One region of the Caldanaerobacter sp. genome, then DNA from elsewhere that is predicted to be linked to it. Evidence: riboswitches for the same ligand, from Rfam matches in the RefSeq annotation. Region 1 holds a riboswitch; each other region holds the start of a gene.
What was found. A riboswitch is a leader RNA that binds a small molecule or an ion and turns the genes downstream of it on or off. The one in region 1 is predicted to bind cyclic di-AMP.

Region 1 (7,911 bases):
AAAGAGGCCTTTTCAAAAGGAGTTCTTCCAGATATATTTCCAGTTAATCTGGAACTTGTGTGGTTATACAAAGATTTTTTACAGCCTATTACAAATTTTGTATCAAAAGGGAAAAATGAATACAATGAAGAGGCATTAAAAGCCCTGTCTTTAAAAGAAGACATATACGGACTGCCTTTGGGTATGTACACAAATGTGATTTTTATAGACAGAGAAATATTTGAAGATAAGGAGATAAGCCTGCCTGAAAAGGGATATTGGAATTATGAAGAATTTTTAAATAGTATGATAAAGGTCACAAAAAAGAGTGATAAAAAACCTGTATTTGGATTGGGTCTACCACTTTTTAATGGAACTTACAGCCTCTGGGGTTTTTTAATGCTAGACGGGGGAAAAGCTTATGACAAGGGCAAATACGCTTTTTTTGGGCCACAGGCGATTTCCTCACTTCAAAAAGTGCTTGACATGGCTGGAAGATACAGCGTGATAAATCCAGTTTCACTTGAGGGAGATAGAAAAAAACTGTGGGATGAGTTTACTTTGCGAAAAAATACAGCTGCATTAGTGGAAGAAAGTTTCAGGATTGCTGAGCTTAGCAATCTGTTTAAAAAGGGCAAATTATTTGAGTTTTATGTGGCTTTTTATCCTACGGGGGAAAGTGGCGTCCCTCTCACAATTTCTCCAAAAGTATATGGGTATGGAATAAAAAGAGAGGAAGACCCGAAAAAATTAGAGATGGAATACAAATTCATAAAATTCATTGTTCAAGATAGAGAAGAAGTGTTGAAATTAGGCTATATACCTGCACAAAAAGAATTTAAGATCGAGGACGAAAAAATGAAAAAGATTGAGGAGGCAGTGAAATATACAGAATTACCACCTATTGTTAAGGGGTGGGAGAAAATAAATAATGTTATTATTGAAGAGGTGAGAGAGGGGATTAGGGAGGGAAAGAATGCTTATGATGTCATCACAGAAATAGAAAAAAAAGTTAAAGAATAAACTATTTTCTTACTGCCTCATAATAAGAGAGCGTGTCTTTCAATATTTCCTGGGCTATTGGAGCAGCTACCTCTCCTCCCATATGTCCACCTTGCGTCGGATTTTTTACTATGACAAGGACCGCTATTTTTGGATTTTCTACAGGAGCAAAACCTGCAAAAGAAGCAGTGTATTTCCCTTTCTGGTAATTTTCTGTAGTGCCAGTTTTGCCGCCAACTCTGTAACCGGGGACCTGAGCCAATTGTCCGGTTCCCTCTGTCACTGTTTTTTCTAATATGTCCCTTAGAATGTCGGAAGTCTTTTTAGATATTACTTGTCTTACTGCTTGAGGCTTAAATTCCTTTATAATCTTGCCTTCATTTTTAATGTATTTTACAATGTGCGGGTACATGAGGTCTCCGCCGTTTATAACTGCTGAGAAGGCTGTAATCATCTGAATGGGGGTTACTGCAATTCCCTGTCCAAAGGACATGGTGGCAAAATCAACAGGATACACTTTATCCTTAGGTAAAATCATTCCTTCTGCTTCTCCAGGAAGTTCAATTCCTGTGGGGCTGCCGAAGCCAAAAGCATATATGTATTTGTAAAAAGTATCCAAACCCAATCTTTCGGCGATTTGCATAAAGACTGTATCACTCGATTTTTCTATGGCTTGAGCAAAAGTTATATTTCCAAGGACCGTCCAGCTTCTAATTTTTTTGCCAGACACTTCATAATACCCTGGGTCAAAGAATTGCTCTTCAGGGGTTACCACGGCGGAGTCCAGCGCCGCTGCCGCTGTTATTACTTTAAATACAGAACCAGGCTCGTAAATGCTGGATACAGCTGGATTTGCCCAGTATTCCTGAGATGGAACTTTCTGTGGGTCATTGGGGTCAAAGTCAGGAAGGTTTGCCATTGCCAGGATTTCTCCTGTCTTTGGATTCATGACAATTGCAGTTATTCCATCTTCTGGTTTGTACTTTTCATAGGCTTTTTTAATGGCTCTCTCTGCATAAGCTTGAATGACGGAATCGATGGTTAAAACTACATCTTCCCCCTCTTTCGGTTTGTGATATTCTGATGGTATTCCTATTTTATGTCCTTCTCTGTCTACTAAGGATATTTCTCTTCCAGGGACACCGCTTAAATATTTGTCAAGAGAGTATTCTAGTCCATAAAGGCCGTATCCGTCAACCCCAGTAAAACCAAGGACTTGAGATAACATTGTGCCATTTGGATAGTTTCTCATAGAAGTATTCTCTACGTATATTCCAGAAATGTTAAGCTTTTTTATAGATAAAGCTTTTTCCATTGGAACAAATCTTTCAAGCACTGTCCATTCCAAATCTTTTTTAGATAAAACCTTGAAGAGGGCTTCTTTGCTGATAGATAAATATTTTGACAGTTCTTCTGAAGCCTTCTCGGGGTCTTTTATGTATTTTGGAGAAGCGTATACATCCGCAGCAGGTATATTGCAGGCGAGTATATTGCCGTTTACATCGTAGATATTTCCTCTCTGCGGCCTTATTATTATGTCCGCTGTTGTCTGTCTTTCTACGGCAAGGGAGAGCTTTTCAGCGTTTATTACCTGTATCCACACAAGCCTTCCTATAAGTATGGAAAAAAGGATTAGAAAAAATACAAAAAGAAAAAAAGTGCGAAGTTTAAGGCTCTTTGTCACGACTTTCTACTCCTTTTTTTATTTGTTTTCACAAAATAATTATATCACAATTCCCAGCCGAAAAGACTGTTAAAAATTTTTTGACTTGAAATCTAGGCTATAGTAAAATCTATGTAAGGCAAGAATTCGTTATCAAAAGGGGGATTAGTAGTGGATATTGATAGGATAATTTCAGAAATGACTATCGATGAAAAAATTAGTTTGTTGGTAGGGATAGGTACACCTGGAGAGTTTGGCAACCCTCCTTCCAGAGTGAGAGGGGCTGCTGGAGAGACAAGGGAGATAAAAAGACTTGGGATTCCGCCTACGGTTCATGCCGATGGCCCTGCAGGATTGAGGATCGAGAAAAATGCTACTGCTTTTCCTGTAGCTGTTATGATAGCTTCTACCTGGAATAGAGAAATGGCACGGAAAGTTGGAGAAGCCATGGGAGAAGAAGCAAAAGAGTATGGAGTGGATTTCCTGCTGGCTCCCGGAATGAACATACATCGAAATCCGTTGTGCGGCAGAAATTTTGAGTACTATTCAGAAGACCCTTTTCTTACTGGGGAAATGGCGGCTAGTTTCGTAGAGGGGGTTCAGAGTCAAGGGGTTGGGGCTTGTCTCAAGCATTTTGCAGGAAACGAACAGGAAACGAAAAGGTACACGATTGATACGATAATATCTGAGAGAGCTTTGCGGGAAATATATTTAAAAGGGTTTGAAATAGCAATTAAAAAAGCCAAACCCTGGACGGTAATGAGCGCCTATAACAAACTAAACGGTTATCACGCTTCGCAAAATGAGTGGCTTTTGACTGAGGTTTTGAAAGAAGAGTGGAAATTTGAAGGGTTTGTAATGAGCGATTGGTACGCGGGGGACAGTGCTTCTTGTCAAATAAAAGCTGGAAATGACCTTATCATGCCTGGGGAAAGCCAGCAAAGGTATCCGGAACGAAAAAGGGATATCGAGGAGATAAAGGAAGCTCTTGAGAAGGGACTCATAACGGAAGAGATTATAAATGAAAGGGTTAGAAGAATTTTAAAAGTTTTAACAAATACTATTTCTTTTAAAAAGCACCCCTATTCTGATAAGCCGGATTTGGAAAAGAATGCAAAGATTTCTTATGAAGCGGCATCAGAAGGAGTAGTTCTTTTAAAAAATGATAAGGTTCTACCTTTATACAAGGGTGCAAAATTAGCGATTTTTGGTACAGGACAGATTGAGACTTTCAAGGGAGGACTTGGGAGTGGAAATACCAATCCTAAATATGTGGTTAGCATATTGGAGGGTTTTAGAAAAAGAGGCTTAAGCGTAGACGAGGAGTTAGCGGCGACATATGAAGAGAAGGTAAAAAAGATGAGGCAGGATGAATATAAGCCTACGAAGGCTTTTGGAAATTGGCTTCTTCCGAAGCTTCCAGAGGACTGGTTCGATGAAATAGAATTAGAGAGAATTGCCGAAAGGAATGAGGTAGGAATTATAGTGATAACGAGAAGTTCGAGTGAGGGGATAGATAGGGCTCTGGGAGAAGGTTATCCAATTCCTACCTCTGAATGGGTAAAAGATGAAGAAGCTTTATCCCGCGTCATACCTTATTCTTATTACTACCTTACACAAGATGAAAAGAATCTCATAATAAAAGTCTCTAGGGCTTTTCACTTGAAGGGGAAAAAAGTCTGCGTCATGCTTAATATAGGAGGAGTTATAGAGGTGGCAAGTTGGAGAGATTTTGTAGACGGAATACTTCTTTTGTGGCAGCCGGGTCAAGAAGCAGGGTATGTGGCTGCAGATATATGCTCTGGGGAAATTAATCCCTCTGGCAAGTTGCCTACTACTTTTCCGATGGATTACAAAGACGTGCCTTCATGGACCTATCCAGGAGAGCCAAAAGAAAACCCGGAAAGAGTAGTGTATGAAGAAGATATATATGTGGGCTACAGGCATTATGACACTTTCGGGAAAGAGGTTGCTTATGAGTTTGGTTTTGGCCTGTCTTACACGGAATTTGAATACAAAGGCTTAAGAATCGAGAAAAGAGATGAGGCTTTACAAGTGGAATTTGAAATTAAAAATGTTGGCAATTGCCCGGGAAAAGAGGTGGCACAGGTATACATAAAAGCGCCTAAAGGTAAAATTGACAAGCCCTATCAGGAATTGAAAGGTTTTGAAAAGACCCATCTTTTAAATCCGGGAGAGAGTCAAGAGATAAAAATAGAGATTCCTCTAAAGAGTCTTGCAAGTTTTGATGGGAAGGATTGGCTTTTAGAAGGAGGGAAATATCTAGTAAGAATTGGTTCTTCTTCGAGAGACATAAGGCTTATTGGAAGTATAGAAATTGAAGAAGAGAAGAGATATTCTGTGTTTGACTAACTGGTAAAAGTATGGTACAATTTAATAAACAACTTAATCGTTATCGCTGAACCCGAAAAGGGGCGGGGGACCCACACTTTTGGGGCGAATCTCTTCTTACGGGAAGAGTAGGGTTACTCCTTCGACCCGAGCCCGTCAGCTAACCTCGCAAGCGTGGGAAGGAGAAATATCCAGGACCGCTGGATATTTCAGCGGCCTTTTTATACCCCCGTCCTTACCATAAATTTACATTTAAGGGGGTATATTTTATTATGAAAAAAACTGCTATCCTTTTGGCACTTCTTTTATCACTTTTGCTCGTTTTAGGGGGATGTACATCCTCTAAGAAAGTAACTTCGGAAAAAGATGGGGGAACCATTGTAATAGCTTTGAATAAGGGCAGCATTGTGACATTGGATCCGGCCGATTACAGAGATAGAGAGACTGAGACAGTAATAAGAAACATATTTGATGGGCTTGTGACGCGTACATACGATGGAAAAGTAGTCCCTGAAATAGCAGAGTCTTGGGAAGTTATATCGCCTACAGAATGGGAGTTTAAAATAAGAAAAGGTGTGACTTTTCAAAATGGAGACCCTCTTACAGCCGATGACGTCGTATTTACATTTAATAGAATAATAAAAGAGGGGGGACTTGAAGGGAAAACTTCTCCAAGAAAAGGCTTGATGGGACCTGTGGAAGATGTCAAAAAGATCGATGACTATACGGTTAGATTTATACTAAAAGAGCCTTTTCCGGTTTTGCTTCAGGCACTGGTTCATCAGCAGATAATACCAAAAAAATATTATGAAGAAGTGGGGTACGAGGAATTTTTAAAGCATCCTATAGGAGCAGGACCTTTTAAGTATGTATCTGGGAAATTGGATGAGCAGATAGTTTTGGAAAGGTACGATGGATATTACGGTGGTTCTCCAGACATTCCCCCTGTTGGTCCTCCAAGTCTAAAAAGAGTTGTATTCAGAATGATACCTGAGCCCTCTACTGCAATAGCGGCTTTGGAAAAAGGAGAGGTAAATATAGTTCAGTATATCCCGCCTGACATGATAGAAAGGCTAAAGAAAAATCCAAACATACAGGTAAAAGAAAACATGGGGACAAGGGTGTATATACTCGAGATAAATAACAAAATGCCACCTTTTGATAATCCAAAGGTAAGACAGGCTTTAAATTATGCAATAGACATGGATTCTATTGTAAAAGAGATTTACAAAGGTTATGGGGTAAGACTTGCAGGGCCAATGCTTCCATATGCTTTTGCTGCAAATACTGATTTAAAGCCCTATGAGTACAATCCTGACAAGGCAAAAGAGCTTTTAAAAGAGGCTGGAGTTTCTGATTTGAAAGTTGTCATAGATACGCAGCCTTTTAGAGAAGAGGAAGCCTTGGCTATAGCTAACATGCTTGAAAAAATGGGCATAAAAGCTTCTGTAAGGACTTGGGAATGGGGAGTTTTGCAGTCAGAGATACAGAAAGGCACCAGGCAGCTATATCTTACTGACTGGGGAAATGCGTATCTTGATCCATTTGATTTTTTAAATCCAAAGCTAAAGACAGGTGAAAGAGGAAACTATTCTTTCTACAGCAATAAAGAGGTTGATAAGCTTTTAGATGAAGCGGCAAAAGAGACGGACAATGCTAAAAGAAAAGAGCTTTACTACAAGGCTCAGAAGATAATATATGACGATGCTCCATGGGTGTTTGGATATTCTTTAAAGACTGTAGAAGCAGCGACTAAAAATGTAGAAAACTGGAAGCCAAGTATGGACAGCAGAGAAAATATGCACAGAGTAAAGCTTTCTGAATGAGCAAAAAGGGGGTACCCCTTTTTGCTCTAAAGTGGATGGGGGAATTTTTATGAGGGAAGTTAAGGTTTTAAAAAGGGTATTTTACACAATTCCTATAATGCTAGCAATAGCTATAACGGTGTTTGTGTTTATGAGATTTACGCCAGGGGACCCTGTTGACATAATGATGGGAAAAGAAAGCATGGTGTCACAGCAGGATATAGAACTTTTAAAGAAGGAGTTTAATCTTGACAAACCGATATATACACAGCTTTACATTTTCCTTGCAAATCTTTTAAAGGGAGATTTGGGAAAGTCTATAACAAAGGGAGTTCCTGTAATTAAACTTATTAAAGAAACTTTACCCGCCACAATTGAACTTGCTCTGGCTGCATTAACCCTCGGGATTTTAATAGGTATTCCCATAGGGATTATATCTGCTGTCAAGCAGAATTCCTGGATTGACAGAAGTATGATGGCAATATCCTTTACAGGAATATCAATGCCTTCTTTCTGGCTGGGATTGATACTCATTCTAATTTTCTCGGCTAAGTTAAATTTACTTCCGAGTCAGGGCAGAATAAATTTTCTACTTCATATACCTAGAATAACAGGTTTTTACACTATTGATTCTCTTCTTGCTGGAGATTGGGAAGCCTTTTTAAGCAGTATAAGGCATCTTTTTTTGCCTGCTCTAACTTTAGCAGCTCCTTTAGCAGCTGTTCTGGCAAGAGTCATGAGGTCCAGTATGCTGGAGGTCTTAAGAAATGACTATGTAGTCTTCGCAAGGGCTAAGGGAGTGCCTGAGAAATTAGTAATACTTAAGCATGCTGTAAGAAATGCATTGATTCCGACAGTCACGGTATTAGGCATGGAAGTGGGTGCACTTTTGGGAGGCAATATGATAGTTGAGAATGTCTTTGGATGGCCTGGAATAGGCAGGCTTGTTGTGACTGCGATATTTGACAGGGATTATCCACTGGTGCAGGGAGTGGTAATGTTTTATGCCTTTACTTTTGTCATAGCAAACCTTTTGGTAGATATACTCTACACTTATCTGGACCCCAAGATTGAACTGTAGGGGGTGTTTAAATGACTATAAAAAATGGG
Region 2 (7,911 bases), on a different contig from region 1:
GGCTGAAAATGGGGAGAATGGAAAAAGTAAAAATCAATATGGAAAAAATGGCGAAGACCTCTATATAAAAGTTCCAGTAGGTACTACCATAGTAAATGATGAGACAGGAGAATTAATAGCAGACCTTACAAAGCCTTATCAAAAAGCTATTGTGTTAAGAGGTGGAAAAGGAGGAAGAGGAAATGCTAAGTTTGCTACTCCTACCTTGAAGACTCCTCGTTTTGCTGAAAGCGGTGAAAAAGGAAGAGGAATGTGGGTAAGGTTAGAACTTAAACTCCTTGCAGATGTGGGTTTGGTTGGTTTTCCTAATGCTGGGAAGTCCACCCTATTGGCAAGCTGCAGTAGGGCCAAACCTAAAATTGCTAATTATCCTTTCACGACGTTGATACCAAATTTGGGAGTGGTAGAACACAAAGGTAGGTCATTTGTAATGGCTGATATCCCTGGACTTATTGAAGGAGCTCACAGGGGAGAAGGATTAGGACACGATTTTTTAAGACACATTGAAAGAACAAAGATGCTTGTTCACGTGGTAGACATATCTGGCATTGAGGGGAGAGATCCTGTAGAAGATTTTGAAAAAATAAATGAAGAGTTAAGGCTTTATGATGAGAGGCTTTTGACTTTGCCTCAGATTGTAGCGGCAAATAAGATGGATTTGCCTGAAGCTAAGGAGAACTACAGTAATTTTGAAAAGGAGATAAGAAAAAGAGGATATGAAGTGTATCCTATATCTGCTCTTACAAGAGAGGGAGTGGATTTACTTCTAGATAAGGTGATTGAAATTTTGTCTTCCATACCCATAGAAAAAGGTGAGGAAGCTCCTGATGTGATAGTATATAATCCTCCTGAAGAGGAAGATATTCTTGAGATAGAAGTTCATGGGAATACCTACTACCTAAAAGGGAGCAAGATTGACAAACTTTTAAAGAGAATAAATCTACAGGACGAACATTCACTTAGGTATTTTGAAATTTTGCTTCGTAAAAGCGGAGTAATAGAAGAACTTAAGAAAAAAGGATTTAAAAGTGGGGATACCATAAATGTGAGGGATTTTGAGTTTGAATACTACGATTAAAAACTTCAAGTTGTGTATTTGCCCTTTTATAAGGTATAATTTAGATATATATTAAAGAGCAGGGGGATATAAATTGAAAAGGGAGCTAAGACTTGGCATAATGGGAGGTACGTTTGATCCTATACACTATGGTCATTTAGTTACAGCGGAAGCCGTGAGAGACGAATTTAAGCTGGATAAAGTGATTTTTGTTCCTGCTGGTAATCCTCCCCACAAGGTTAAAAGGAAAGTTACCGACAAAAAGCATAGATATTTAATGACTATTTTAGCTACAATAACAAATCCTTTTTTTGAGGTTTCTTCGATTGAAATAGAAAGAGAAGGTTACACTTACACGATTGATACTATCAAAGAATTTAAAAAGTTGTACGGTGACGAAACGCTATTCTACTTTATAACAGGAGCAGATGCGGTACTGGAGATTCTTACGTGGAAAAATGCGGACGAGCTTTTGAGGCTGTGCTATTTTGTAGCTGCAACTCGTCCAGGTATTGAGGGGAATAAGATAGACCAGGAACTTGACAAGATAAGGAACCTTTATGGAAATGTGATTTATAAAGTTACAGTTCCTTCTTTAGCTATTTCTTCTACTGATATAAGGGAAAGAGTCGCAAAGGGTAGACCTATAAAATACCTTTTGCCTGAACCTGTAGAAAGGTATATACAAAAGTACGGGCTTTACAAAGAGGATGATAGTATATGAAATATGATATCGAAAGAATGAAAGCGAAATTAAAGGAAATTCTCGATAAAGAAAGGTATTCCCATTCAATAGGAGTTATGGAAACTGCTTTAAAGCTGGCAGAAAAATATGGTGCAGATGTAGAGAAAGCAATGGTGGCAGGGCTTTTGCATGACTGTGCAAAAGGTTTATCTGATGAAGAACTTTTAAAGATGGCTTACAAGTACGGAGTTCCTGTAGATAATATTCTTCTTAAAGTACCTTTTTTATTGCATGGACCTGTTGGAGCTTGTATGGTTCAAGAATTGTTTGGAGTAACAGATGAAGAGATAAAAAGAGCGATTGCTCTTCACACTACGGGAGATGTTAACATGTCTGTTTTAGACAAGATTATATTTTTAGCAGACTATATAGAGCCAAATAGAGATTTTGAAGGAGTAGAGGAATTAAGGGAACTTTCCTGGAAGGATTTAGATTTAGCTGTTTTAAGAGCCTATGACAGCACTATATGCTATGTGATAAAGAGAAATATGATACTTTATGAGAAAACTGTAAGTGGAAGAAACGACATCCTTTTAAAGTTGGGAGAGGAGAAACATGAAAAGATTTCTTAAGATTTTTGCTCTTTTTTTGGGATTATTGATACTTAGTTTAGGAACAGGAGCTTATATCTACTTGAAGTCTTTAAACCCTTCTGATGCGAGTTTGATGAACCTTCCAGCTAAAGGGGATAAGAAAAATCCTGAAGAGATAAAGGTCCTAATTTTAGGAATTGATGAAACTTCTCCTGATGACCCTCATAGGTCAGATACGATGATGGTGGTCTCCTACAATGTCAATACGCAAAAAGGATATATACTATCTATTCCGAGAGATACCATGGTTACAATTTCTGGTCATGGGGTTCAAAAGATAAATGCAGCTTATCCAATTGGTGGACCTAAACTAGCTATGGAAGAAGTATCACAGCTTATTGGGGAAGATATTAACTACTATGTGAAAATTGACTATGAAGGTTTTAAGAAACTTGTAGATGCTATAGGCGGTGTGGAGATGAATATCCCTATGGACATGAATTATGACGATTATGCAGGAAATTTGCACATACACCTTAAAAAAGGGTGGCAACATTTAGATGGAGAAAAAGCTTTGCAGTTAGTGAGGTTTAGACACGGTTATGCCGAGCAAGATTTAGAGAGGGTAAAGGTCCAAAGGGAATTTTTGCTGGCGGCTTTGGACAAAATTAAAAGCCCTTCTATTCTTTTGAAATTACCTCAACTATTAAAGACAGTCAATCAATATGTAGAAACTAATATTCCTCCCTCTCTCATGATCAAATACGCCGAGTATACTGCAAAAGTCAGTAAAAATGACATAATTACTGCTACGTTACCTGGAAATCCGGAGTATATAAATGGTATAGCTTATTATGTCGTAAATCCAGAGGAGATAAAAAAATTTATGTCAGATCTAAAAAAGGGGGAATTAAATCAGTCTGTTAAGGTAGAAGTATTAAATGGGTGTGGCATTCCCGGGGCTGCAGGGAAAGTGGCGGAAATTTTAAAACAACAGGGCTTTGATGTAGTTCGAGTGGGGAATGTTAATGGTGCATCTTATGATACTACTCAGATAATTTTAAGGAGTGGGAATAAAAAAGTTGCAGATGAGCTTAGAAAATTTCTTAAAAATGCTGTGATAGTAGAGGACTACCAGAAAAAAAGCGATGCTGATGTAACCATAATTTTAGGAAAAAATGTAAGCTTAGAGGGGTGATTTAGTGATAGAGACAAGGGAGAAAGTGAATAAAATCTTTAGGATTTTAGATGAAAAAAAGGCTTTTGATGTGAAAATTTTGTATATTGGCGAACTTACTACCATTGCAGATTATTTTATAATAGCAACCGGTAAATCTAGTACACATGTGCAGGCATTGGCGGATGAGGTGGAGAAAAAATTGGGAGAAGAAGGTATATTTGTGGACCATGTGGAGAAAGACTTTGCGTCTGAGTGGATTTTAATGGATTATGAAGACGTAGTGGTTCACATTTTTCAGCAGGAAGCAAGGGAATTTTACAGTCTTGAAAGATTATGGGCAGATGCTAAAGAGATAGTGCTTGACAACAGAGGATAAGGCATGTATAATAACGTTAATAAATTTTTAATCATTTCTTTTTTCACATCCGCACACAATCTGGTATAATAGGGGGATTCAATCCGATGGGTACTCATCCGCTTTTAAAAAGTATTGCGCCTATAGTAGAAAGTCTTGCAAACACATTTGGGAAAAATTGCGAAGTAGCTCTTCACGACCTTTCATCACCTCAAGGGCCTATAATTGCCATTGCTAATGGGCACGTTACTGGGAGAGAAAAGGGGAGCCCTTTGCCTGATGTGATTCAAAAGGCATTAAAATCAGACAGTTTAGAAGACATGATTAATTTCAAAAACAAGTCCAGAGACGGGAAGATATTAAAATCTTCTGCTATTTTTATAAAAGACGAAAATGGGAAAGCTGTAGGTTGTTTGACAGTAAATATAGACATATCGGAGTTTATTCTTGTAAAAAATACTTTGTCAGAATTCTGTGAAATATCAGAGCCTTCAGAGGAAAACAAGGAATCTTATACAGGTAGTGTAAGCGATGTTTTAGAAAGTATAGTGAACACGACATTGGAAAGTTTCGGAAAACCTGTAAATTTCATGACAAAGGAAGAAAAAGTGCAGATAGTTAAGATGCTGGATGCAAAGGGTACCTTCCTTATAAGAGGTGCTGTAGACTATGTGGCAAAAATTTTGTGCGTGTCCAGATACACTATTTACAACTATCTGGATGAAATAAGAGTAGGAGAAGATTTTGGAAAATACTGACACCTGATTCCTTTATTTTACTTTACAAACATTTTATTTTATGATATAATAAAAACGGGTTTTTGTATAATTGAATAACATGCTAAACGCTGAATTCGTTAAGAAGCGGGGGACCCACTCTTTTGGGGTGAATCCATCTTTTATAAGATGGTAGGGTTATCTTTCGACCCGAACCCGTCAGCTAACCCCGTAAGCGTTGAAAGAGAAGGATGATAGCATGTAAGGTGTCTTATTACCTTTTTGACACCGAAAATAAAGCTATAGAAGTCCTTCTATAGCTTTTTCATTTCTTTGGCAAGGGGGTGGGTATAGGCATGAAAATGCCTTATTTTGCTGTAATCGGAGCGGGTAACGGGGGGCAGGCAATTGCCGGACATCTTGCATTAAAAGGATTTAAAGTAAATTTATACAACAGAACTTATGAAAAATTGATTCCAATAATACAAAAAGGTGGTATAGAACTAGAAGGAGAAGTTGAAGGATTTGGGAAGTTGAATCTTGTCACTGACGATATAGCCAAAGCTGTAAAAGATGCAGATATGATACTAGTAGCTGTGCCTGCATCTGCCCATGCCACGATTGCAGAAGAGCTTTTGCCCCACTTAAAAGAAGGTCAGATAGTAGTATTAAATCCGGGAAGAACAGGGGGAGCATTGGAAGTTCACAACATATTTAAAAAGAGAAGTGATATAGAAGTTGTCGTTGCTGAAACCGATACTTTTATCTATGCTTGCAGGTCTTCTAATGGTAAGGCCAGGATATATAAGATTAAAGACATAGTGTCAGTTGCTGCAATTCCTAAAGATAAAACGGAAGAAGTAGTGGAAATTCTCAATATCGCTTTTCCACAGTTTGTAGCTGCTGAGAATGTGTTAGAAACCAGCTTCAATAATTTTGGAGCAATTTTCCATCCTGCTCCAACGCTTTTAAATGCTGCCAGGATTGAGACTACTAAAGGAAATTTTGAATACTACAGAGAAGGGATTTCACCTTCTGTCGCTAAAATCCTTGAAAAGATTGACAATGAAAGAATGATGGTAGCAAAAGCTTTAGGCGTAAAAACTATCTCTGCTAAAAGATGGCTTAAAGAAAGTTATAACGCTGAGGGAGATACTCTTTATGAAGCTATACAGAACACAAAAGCTTATATAGGGCTTATGGCACCTGATACTGTAAATTGCAGGTATATTTTTGAGGATGTTCCTATGAGCCTTGTTCCTATCTCTTCTATCGGAAAAGAAATAGGTGTGAAAACACCTACAATTGACGCGATAATACATTTGGCTTCTGTAATGCACGGAAAAGATTACTGGGAAATAGGAAGAACTGCTGATAAACTCGGAATAAGTGGAATGTCTCCTAATGAGATCATAGAACTAGTAGAAGGGAAGAGAAAGGAGGTTGCGACAGCATGAGAAAGCTTATTGTTGCCGGTTCAATTGGAAATTGTGTTCATGTTGCTGGCGTGTATAATTTCTTAAAGTTTGCAGAACAGCAGGGTTATGAGACAGTGTTTTTGGGGCCAGCCGTTCCAATAGATAAATTGATTGAGGCTGTAAAAGAGTATCAACCTGAAATTGTAGGGGTAAGTTACAGACTTACTCCACAAGCTTTGGAGAACTTGTTAAAAGAACTTAAAGATAAGATAGAAAGGAATAATTTAAAAAATATCAAATGGGTATTTGGAGGGACAGAACCCAATGCAGAGGTCGCAAGAAGATCAGGGATATTTTCTGCAGTTTTTGACGGCACAAAAGGAGACGAGGAAACTATCAATTTCTTAAGAGGAGGAATTTCATTTTTTCAGAAAAGAGTTTTTGCAGATACTCTGATTGGAAGGATTGAGGATAAATTCCCCTATCCCATCATAAGACACCACTTTGGACTTCCTTCATTGGAGGATACCATAGAGGGTGTCAAAAGAATAGCTGAGGCAGAAGTTTTAGACGTGATTTCCATAGCTCCTGACCAGAATGCACAAGAGCACTTCTTCGATAAAAAATACGATCCAGCTCTAGATGGAGCAGGAGGAGTTCCTATAAGAAAAGAAGAGGATTTAATACGAATATATGAAGCATCAAGAAGGGGTAATTATCCACTTTTGAGGTGTTATAGCGGAACTAATGATGTTTTTAAGATGGCAGAAATGCTTTTAAGGACTATAAAAAACGCATGGGCTGCTATACCATTGAGCTGGTACAATGTGCTTGACGGGAGAGGCCCAAGAGATGTAAGAACTTCCATAAGGGAAAACCAGCAATTGATGAAGTGGCATGCAGAAAGAGGTGTGCCTGTAGAAGTAAATGAGGCTCATCACTGGAGCTTAAGAGATGCCCATGATGTTATAGGGGTTGTAACTGCGTTTCTTGCGGCATATAACGCAAAGAAAATGGGGGTTAGGGATTATGTAGCACAGTTTATGTTCAATGTTCCAGCTTCTATTTCCCCTAAAATGGACTTAGCAAAGATGCTTGCAAAAATAGAACTTATAGAGGACTTAGAAGATGAAAACTTTAGAGTGATAAGGCAAGCAAGAGCAGGTCTTGCAAGTTTTCCCTCTGACCTTTTAGAAGCAAAAGGACAGCTTGCTTCTAGCGCATATTTATCTATGGCTATTAAACCTCACATATATCACGTAGTTGGATATTGTGAAGCTCACCACGCGGCAACGCCTGAGGACATAATTGAAAGCGTGAAAATAGTAAAGGCTGTGATAAAAAATACTATGTTTGGAATGCCAGACTTGACTAAAGACGAAGATGTGATAAAGAGGAAAGAACAGCTCAAAAAAGAAGCAAGGATTTTGCTTGAGGCTATAAAAGAAATAGCGCCCCATAGTGAAGATCCATGGTCTGACCCGGATGTTTTGGCAACAGCTATAGAAATAGGTCTTTTAGATGCACCTCATTTAAAGGGTAATAAATACGCCAAAGGAGCTCTTCAGACAAAAGTTATAGATGGAGCCTGCTATGCCTATGACTACGAAAAGCATAGGATCATACCAGAAGAAGAAAGGGTAGAGAAGATTTTAAGAGAGTATAAAAAAGAACGCTCCCTTTTGTAAATTAAATTTAGGAAAAAGAAGGGCGCGAATTCTCTTCTTGCGCCCTTTTATTTTTGCATTTCCAAAGCAATAACTAAACTTGGGGACCTTTTACAAGCATTAACACAAAATGCTATTTAAGCTAAAAAGGACTTTGCCAACAAACTTAAAGGAGGGATGTGTCCCCTCCTTTTTAGTATTTGTTAGAAAATATAAATCTTTTTCTTTGCTTTATTTTTT
Region 3 (7,911 bases), on a different contig from region 1:
GGTGCTCTGGAGGAAGACCTATATATTCATCTAAATTAAAGGTGATTACTCTTGAAAAGTCGATTTCACCATTTTTGTACATTTGTATCAAATATCTATACAAACCCAAAGGAGTAGAACCTGTAGCAAGCCCTAAAACAGCATCGGGTTTTTTCAGGATCTGCTCTTTTACAATTTCTGCAGCTCTTCTGCTCATTTCATCATAGTCTCTTACTATCATCACTCTCATCATCTTGACCCCCACTAATTTTCTTTTTAAACTCACTTTACGGCTTTTATTATACCATAAAAGAAAAAGAAAGTGTAAATAATAAAGCTTAGGAGATAGAAAGGAAGTGTAAAAAATGACAAGGAAGGTAAAATACGCTGTAATACTTTTATTAGTTGTTTTTTTGCTATTTACATTAATTGAAATAAGTGGTTATTATTATGGGAAGAAAAGAGTTGTGAAAAAAATATATCCCATTCCTTCCATGTATCAAAGAGTATTAATCATTGCTCCGCATCCAGATGATGAAACTTTAGCGGCCGGAGGATTGATACAAGATGTAGTTAAGTTTGGAGGGGAAGTAAAAGTAGTAGTCATGACAAACGGGGATTCTTTTAAAAGGGCAGTCGTAGAAAACTATGGTATTTTTGACCCAACACCTCAAGATTTTCTGCGATTAGGATACGAAAGGCAAAAAGAAACCCTTTCTGCACTAAAATACCTGGGTGTAAAGAAAGAAAACATAATATTTTTAGGATATCCCGACAAAGGCCTAGCAGCATTATGGTGGCAAAATTTTGAAAAACCTTTGTTAAGCTATGGAACCAAAAAGACTTGCTCACCTTATGTAAATTCTTATTCAAAATGCGCTAAACATATAGGGAAAAATGTCTTAAAGGATTTGAAATCCATTATAGAAGGATATAACCCTACTTTGGTAGTATATCCTCATCCTAATGAACTCCATCCAGATCACTGGGCAACAAATAGTTTTGTAAAATACACGCTTTATACATTAAAAAAAGACCAAATTCCCCAGTTTTTGTACATTGTCCATAGGAACGACTGGCCCTTACCTTTACTAAAGCAACCTCACTTAAATTTAAATCCGCCGCCTTCTCTTTTAAAAACGGGAACAGAATGGCATTTATATCCTCTTTCTAAAGAGGAAGTAGAAAAAAAAGGTAAAGCCATAGCCATGTACAAAACTCAAATGAAGGTAATGAAAGATTTCCTGCTGGCTTTCGACAGGAAAACAGAGCTCTATGGCTTTTACAGTAATGGCAAATTGAAAAAGTACAATAAAAATTTGAATTTTGAAGAGTATAAAATAATATTGGATCCTGTGAAAGACAATTTGAGGGATTATGAAAACGGCAGTCTTGACATAATAGCTGTATATGGATACATGAAAGACGACGTCATGACCATAGCTATAAAATGCAGGGAAAAGGCAAGAGAAGAATATGAATACAGTGTGAATATCATATTTTTTGAAGATTACAAGGAAGTAAAAAGGCAAAGCATTAAATTTAAAAATAAAAAAATATTTCCTTTAAAAGCAAAAGGTTTCATAAAAAACGGAATATTATACATATCTTTTCCCGTAGATAAAGAATTTGACGCGATTTACCTCTCGGCATCTACTTTTTCAGGAAAAAAACTTGTCGATAAAACAGCATGGAAACTTTTAAAGAAAATTCAGTAGCCTAATAACCTGTAAGGGTTGCCCACTATTTTCCCTAAAGAATTAAATTTTTCTGCAAAACCTTTCTTGCCTATATCTAGAGGTTTTAAAAAAATCTCTATGTTATCTTCTTTCAAAAACACCCCCGACTCCACCATAGTATTGTCAGGCATTTTTATCCCTTCTAAAGCAGTCCCAATTCCTATATAACAGTTATTACCTATATGAGAATTGACTATAATGCTTTTGACATTCAAAATAGTGAAATTTCCTACATGGCACTCTCCCTTTATTATCACACCATTGGATATTATAGCTCCCTCTCCTATCGTGATTTGGGAAGCTCCTATAGTGTTGATGATTGATCCATCGTAAATCACAGCCCTGTCTTTTATGATTATTTTACCTACTCGATAATTATCATCTATTTCGTCTGCTCTTATAACAACATTGGGTCCGATATATACATTTTCTCCTACCACAATGTTTCCTATCAAAATAGCTGTATCATCTATATAAGAAGTATGAGATATTTGGGGATAATTTCCAAATATATCTTCTCTAATCATAATTTCACCCCATATAAGTTAATCATTATACCTGGTTATAACAGTTGTTTATATTATACCATAAAAAAAAGCACTTCACAACAAGAAGTGCAATTCTAAAAATAAAAAATTTCATTTTTTACATTCATTATTACTTCAATAATTTTTTCCGTCACGAGTTTGAAGATCTTTTCACCTTTTTCTTTTGTCGCAAGTGTAGCATCCCCTGACATAGCATTTTCATAAAGCGTTTTTCCCCTGTCTTTAAAATAAACCCTGTAAATAGGCTTCTTTATATTTTTTGTGGCCTTCTCCATCTTAACAAGTCTTTCATCGTAATACAAAATCGCTGACGTCTCGTCTTCTCCAGCATGTCCCTGCCCCTCTGTAATTGTGAGGATCTCTTTTGAAAAATCTAACCACCAGTTTATTGTAAGGACGGTCATCCCTAGTTGAACCAGCTTTTCACTGGCAAGGTTTAAAGCAGTGATATTACCCCCGTGCCCATTTAAAAATATAAGCTTTTTTAGGCCATTTTCATATAAACTTTTCCCAACAGCATATACATACTCTGCCAGCACTTCTGAAGGCACGTGAATTGTCCCGGGATAGACTGAAAGGTCATAGCTTTGACCATAAGGTATCTCTGGAGCAATCCACACATAATCACCAATTTTTTCTTCAATCATTTTACAAAAAAGCCTGGGAGAAAAAATATCTGTCCCAAGAGGAAGGTGCTGACCATGAGCTTCTACAGAGCCAACGGGCACTATTACTATATCTGATTTTTTTAAATTTTTCTGGAAGTCATCAGATGTATAATCCACTATGTACATAGAAACACCTCCAAAATTTTTCTAATCTAAAAATAACATTTTTTAGATATCAAAGCAAGCAATTCATAACTGAAAATAAAAGATATCTATGAGTTTATAAAAATTAAAAGAGGCGGTTATCCCGCCTCTGTCCTCTCATCGCCTTACTTCCCATAACAAAAAACCATATTACCTATCCTTGCCGCTATGGGTAAAGACCAAAGCCAAGCATTCGTAGAACTTTGATCAAAATAGTACAAGGCTCCGTTTGTTGGATCGATCCCACTCAAAGCATCTCTTGAAGCAGCTATAGCTTCTTTAGATGCAGGTCTATTTATCCATCCGTTTAATACAGGAGTAAATTGATAATTGCCCCACGCATCTACTTGATATATAACGTCTTTTATGGTGCTTGGGAAAATACCACTTTTAACTCTGTTTATCACCACAGCCGCTACCGCTACTTTGGCTTGATATGGTTCTCCATCTGCTTCTGCTGTAACAAGTCGTGCAAGAAGGTCAAATTCCTCTGAAGTGTAAGGTATTACGCTCCTTTGAACATAACCTCTGCTAACATCGTTATAGGTGCGAGATGAAGAATCAACAGGTTTTGGTATGATAAACACCTGACCAGGATATATGACATCACTTTTATAATCGTTTGCAGCTTTTAAATTATCTACAGTAATCCCATATTTTTTGGCTATTAAGTACAAACTATCGCCTTTTTGAACCACATATATGTTATCATTACCAGGCACTTGCAGCACTTGGCCAGGATATATTGTAGTAGTCTGTAACCCATTTAAAGCCATCAATTTAGTGTAAGTAATGCCATATTTTTGACTTATCCCCCATAAAGTATCTCCCGGTTTAACAGTATAAGTAGCGGCAAAGACAGTCTGAAATAAAAATAGCCCTCCGATTATCAATGCGATGAGAGGCTTTGCCTTGATATGAACTCTAGACATTACCTTACCCTCCTTTGCCTCCGGGGTTAGTTGACGGGTTCGGGTGAGGGCTACCCTACCACACAAATGTGGATTCACCCCCAAATTAACATCCCCCGTACCCCACTATTGGGGATTCGGCATGTTTTATCTAAATTATACACAGAATGAAAAATCCCTGTCTATATTAAACTGATGGGAATACAGTCATTTGCTGTCATTATCAATCGGAAACAACACTGTGAATTCCGACCCCTCTCCTACTTTACTTCTTACATGAATCTCTCCACCATGTTCCTCTACAATCCATTTTGCAATTGAAAGCCCTAAACCCGTTCCCCCTGTCTCCTTAGATCTGGCCTTATCTATCCTGTAAAACCTTTCAAAAATATGAGGCAATTCTTCTTCAGGAATTCCTATCCCATTATCTCTAACCTTTATATAAGCCCTGTCACTATTTCCTATCTCAATCTCTATCCTGCCATCCTTTAAAGTATATTTTGCTGCATTATCAACAAGAATCCTCAAAAGTTCTTTTATCAACCTTTTATCTGCTTTTATATTTACACTTTCTCCTTTCAACAAGATGTCCTTGTCTTCATAAATCAATTTAATCTCCGCGATTACTTCTTCTGCCATCTCTTTTAAGTCAAAAGTATCTTTTTCTAACTTTATCGACCTGTCGTCACCTCTAGCCAAAAAGAGAAGCTTCTCAACAAGATTTTCCATCTCAAGGGTTTGCTTTTTTATGGCTTTAATCCCTTCCTCCAATATCTCTTTATCCTCTTTTCCCCATCTATCCAGCATGTCTATGTACCCTTTTATTATAGAAATAGGAGTCCTTAATTCGTGGGAAGCATCAGAAACAAATCTGTTTTGACGTGCAAAAGATTCTTCAAGCCTGTCCAACATATCGTTAAAAGTCTTTGCAAGTCTCACAAGTTCGTCTTCTTTGCCGTAAACTTTAAGCCTTTTACTGAGTCTCTTAGCATCTATCTCTTTTACTTCTTTTATCATGTAATCTACCGGCTTTAATGCCCTTTTTGTGACTAAATAACCTGTTACAAAGGATATTAATATGCCAGCTCCATCGGCAAAAAACATCAAAATAAAAAGAAGCTTCAAAAAAGCATACTCATTTTTCATATCTTTTACAACCTGAATATAAAAAATAGAATTGTCTTTTTTGAATTTTGTATTTAAATAAACTAAATCTTTGTCGAACTCATCAATCTTAACGGGAACCCCTAAATTAATTGCATACGGAATATAAACTTCTTCTAAATTTTTTGATTGGTACACAATATTCCCTTTTGAATCGAATATTTTTACATAAATATTTTCATCTGCTATTCCAGAAAACACCATATCTTTTGGAATGCTGCTCATGTCTTTAGCCGATATGTCAAGCTTTGACGCTATAACTTCCGACTGAACTGTTACCTGTTTCATTGACTGATATATGAGGTAATATTTTAAAGTATAAAGCACTGAAGCATTTAAAAAAATTAACACGCAAGAAAAGACAGCAGAATAAAGAAGTGCTATCCTAAAGGTTATTCTTCTCGGCATCATCTAATCTTCATTCCCATCAACCCTCAAAATGTAACCCACACCTCTTATAGTGTGAATCAACTTCTTATCAAAAGGGTCATCAATCTTACTCCTCAAAAACCTTATATACACATCCACTACATTTGTATCACCGTAATACTCATATCCCCATACTGCCTGCAAAATCCTCTCTCTTGAAAGAGCAATTCCAGCATTTCTCATCAAAAACTCCAAAAGGTCAAACTCTTTTTTAGTAAGGTCAATTTTTATACCCTGTCTTCTTACTTCATATGTATTAAAATCTATAACAACATCCGCAAACTTCAATACTCCTCTTTTCGAAGGTAGATTTTTTTTCCTCAACGCAGCTCTTACTCGAGCAAAAAGTTCTTCTATGGAAAAAGGTTTTGTGACATAATCATCCGCACCTATATCTAAACCTTTTACCTTGTCTTTTACCTGATCCTTTGCTGTAAGCATTATTACAGGTATATCAGATTTCTCCCTTATCTTCTCTAAAACCTCATATCCATCTATCACTGGAAGCATTACATCTAAAAGTACGATATCATAATCTCCTTCTAAAGCTTCTTTCAACCCCGAAACCCCATCATATGCTATTTTTACTTCATATCCTTCGTGTTCAAATTCTAACTGTAAAAATCGAGCTATTTGTCTCTCATCTTCTACAATCAGTACCTTCTCCTTCATCGCTATCACCAATAAAATTATAGCATATCAAATGTCTTATAGAAATCGGGATATGAAATGTCGACGCATTCAGCCTTCTTAATTATGGTCCGACCTTCTGCCAAAAGGCCAGCAATCCACAAGGACATGGCCACACGGTGGTCGTTGTAGCTTTCAACTTCGGCTCCTTTTAAAAAGCCTGTCCCTTCTATAATCATTCCATCTTCTGTCTCAAAAATTTTAGCTCCCATTTTCCCAAGTTCTGATGTCATTGATTTTATCCTGTTGCTTTCTTTTACCTTCAACTCCTCCGCATTTTTTATCACAGTTATCCCTTCTGCAAAAACCGCTGCAACTGCAATAATGGGAATTTCATCAATAAGTTTAGGAATAAGGTCTCCGCCGATTTCTATACCCTTTAATTTAGAACTTTCAATTACAATGTCAGCTACTTTTTCATTATTTACATATCTTTCATTTATAAGCTGAATATTTCCTCCCATATCTCTTAAAACATTTATAATTCCCGTTCTTGTAGGATTTACATTTACATCTTTTATAATTACCTCTGAATTAGAAAGTAAACTCGCTGCTACTATAAAATAAGCAGCAGAAGATATATCTCCCGGCACTATAATTTTCTGCCCTTTTAATTTACTTCCCGGATAACAAAATATTTTCTTTCCGTCTATCTTTATCTTAGCACCAAAATTTTGAAGCATAAGCTCCGTATGATTTCTCGATAATGTAGGTTCCTCAATAACCGTCATGCCTTCCGCATAAAGACTTGCAAGCATTATGCTGGATTTAACCTGTGCACTGGCAATAGGCATTTTATACTCTATTCCTCGAAGTTTTCCACCTCTTATTTTGACAGGAGCAAAATTCCCTTCCCTTGCCTCTATCTTAGCTCCCATGAGAGTAAGAGGCACTATCACTCTTCCCATAGGCCGCCTCTTTATAGAATCATCCCCTGTGAGTATTGTCTCAAACTCTTGCCCTGCAAGTATTCCCATCAAAAGCCTAATTGTTGTCCCAGAATTCCCTACATCTAATATTTCACTGCTTTTGCTAAGGTACAATCCTTTTCCATACACTTTCACTCTATTTCCTTCTACTTCAATATCCACACCTAATTTTCTCATACACTCTACAGTAGAAAGAGTATCCTTAGCAACAAGGAAATTTTCTACTTCTGTTAGCCCTTCAGCTATTGAACCTATCATGATAGCTCTATGCGATATGGATTTGTCTCCAGGAACAGAAATAACGCCTTTTAGACTTTTCTTTTTTATTACCTCTACCTCCATCTTTTACACCTCAAACTTCTATGTTTTTCCTGTATTCTCTTGCCCTATTAAGAAAATCTACTAAAAAATCTTCATCTTCTTCCTCTAAATGCTGTATAAAGTCTTCAATGAGGTCTTTATAACTTTTAAGCAACTCAAGAAGCACTTCTTTGTTACTAAAAATTATGTCTTTCCACATTTCAGTTTGAGAAAGAGCAATTCTCGTAGTATCTTTAAATCCTCCTGCAGCATATTTTAAGGCATCTTTACACTCTCTATGCGCAAAATTAGAAAGTGTGGTAGAAATTATATGAGGAACATGACTTATAACTCCTACTATCCTGTCATGCTCATTATAATCTACAATGACAGGTTTTGCACCTATCTTT

Region 2: linked by a shared signal. The riboswitch ahead of ACPLVE_RS04340 (NAD/NADP octopine/nopaline dehydrogenase family protein) and the one ahead of ACPLVE_RS05425 (ABC transporter substrate-binding protein) in region 1 are both predicted to bind cyclic di-AMP.
Region 3: linked by a shared signal. The riboswitch ahead of ACPLVE_RS06485 (LysM peptidoglycan-binding domain-containing protein) and the one ahead of ACPLVE_RS05425 (ABC transporter substrate-binding protein) in region 1 are both predicted to bind cyclic di-AMP.

What each region holds. Positions count from the first base shown of each region.
Region 1 is NZ_JBNATX010000012.1:33,737-41,647, reverse strand. It holds gene ACPLVE_RS05440 (ABC transporter substrate-binding protein) at 1-1,002, shown strand, start outside; gene ACPLVE_RS05435 (peptidoglycan D,D-transpeptidase FtsI family protein) at 1,004-2,665, opposite strand; gene ACPLVE_RS05430 (beta-glucosidase family protein) at 2,843-5,017, shown strand; cyclic di-AMP (ydaO/yuaA leader) riboswitch at 5,052-5,186, shown strand; gene ACPLVE_RS05425 (ABC transporter substrate-binding protein) at 5,269-6,822, shown strand; gene ACPLVE_RS05420 (ABC transporter permease) at 6,872-7,882, shown strand; gene ACPLVE_RS05415 (ABC transporter permease) at 7,894-7,911, shown strand, end outside.
Region 2 is NZ_JBNATX010000008.1:34,423-42,333, reverse strand. It holds gene obgE (GTPase ObgE) at 1-1,078, shown strand, start outside; gene nadD (nicotinate-nucleotide adenylyltransferase) at 1,152-1,781, shown strand; gene yqeK (bis(5'-nucleosyl)-tetraphosphatase (symmetrical) YqeK) at 1,778-2,374, shown strand; gene ACPLVE_RS04355 (LCP family protein) at 2,358-3,533, shown strand; gene rsfS (ribosome silencing factor) at 3,538-3,891, shown strand; gene ACPLVE_RS04345 (helix-turn-helix transcriptional regulator) at 3,978-4,628, shown strand; cyclic di-AMP (ydaO/yuaA leader) riboswitch at 4,706-4,838, shown strand; gene ACPLVE_RS04340 (NAD/NADP octopine/nopaline dehydrogenase family protein) at 4,943-6,043, shown strand; gene ACPLVE_RS04335 (cobalamin-dependent protein) at 6,040-7,692, shown strand; gene ACPLVE_RS04330 (D-alanyl-D-alanine carboxypeptidase family protein) at 7,865-7,911, opposite strand, start outside.
Region 3 is NZ_JBNATX010000017.1:17,223-25,133, forward strand. It holds gene nagB (glucosamine-6-phosphate deaminase) at 1-229, opposite strand, end outside; gene ACPLVE_RS06470 (PIG-L deacetylase family protein) at 345-1,697, shown strand; gene ACPLVE_RS06475 (gamma carbonic anhydrase family protein) at 1,691-2,245, opposite strand; gene ACPLVE_RS06480 (creatininase family protein) at 2,341-3,060, opposite strand; gene ACPLVE_RS06485 (LysM peptidoglycan-binding domain-containing protein) at 3,204-4,010, opposite strand; cyclic di-AMP (ydaO/yuaA leader) riboswitch at 4,011-4,142, opposite strand; gene ACPLVE_RS06490 (ATP-binding protein) at 4,197-5,561, opposite strand; gene ACPLVE_RS06495 (response regulator transcription factor) at 5,565-6,254, opposite strand; gene aroA (3-phosphoshikimate 1-carboxyvinyltransferase) at 6,272-7,543, opposite strand; gene ACPLVE_RS06505 (prephenate dehydrogenase) at 7,554-7,911, opposite strand, start outside.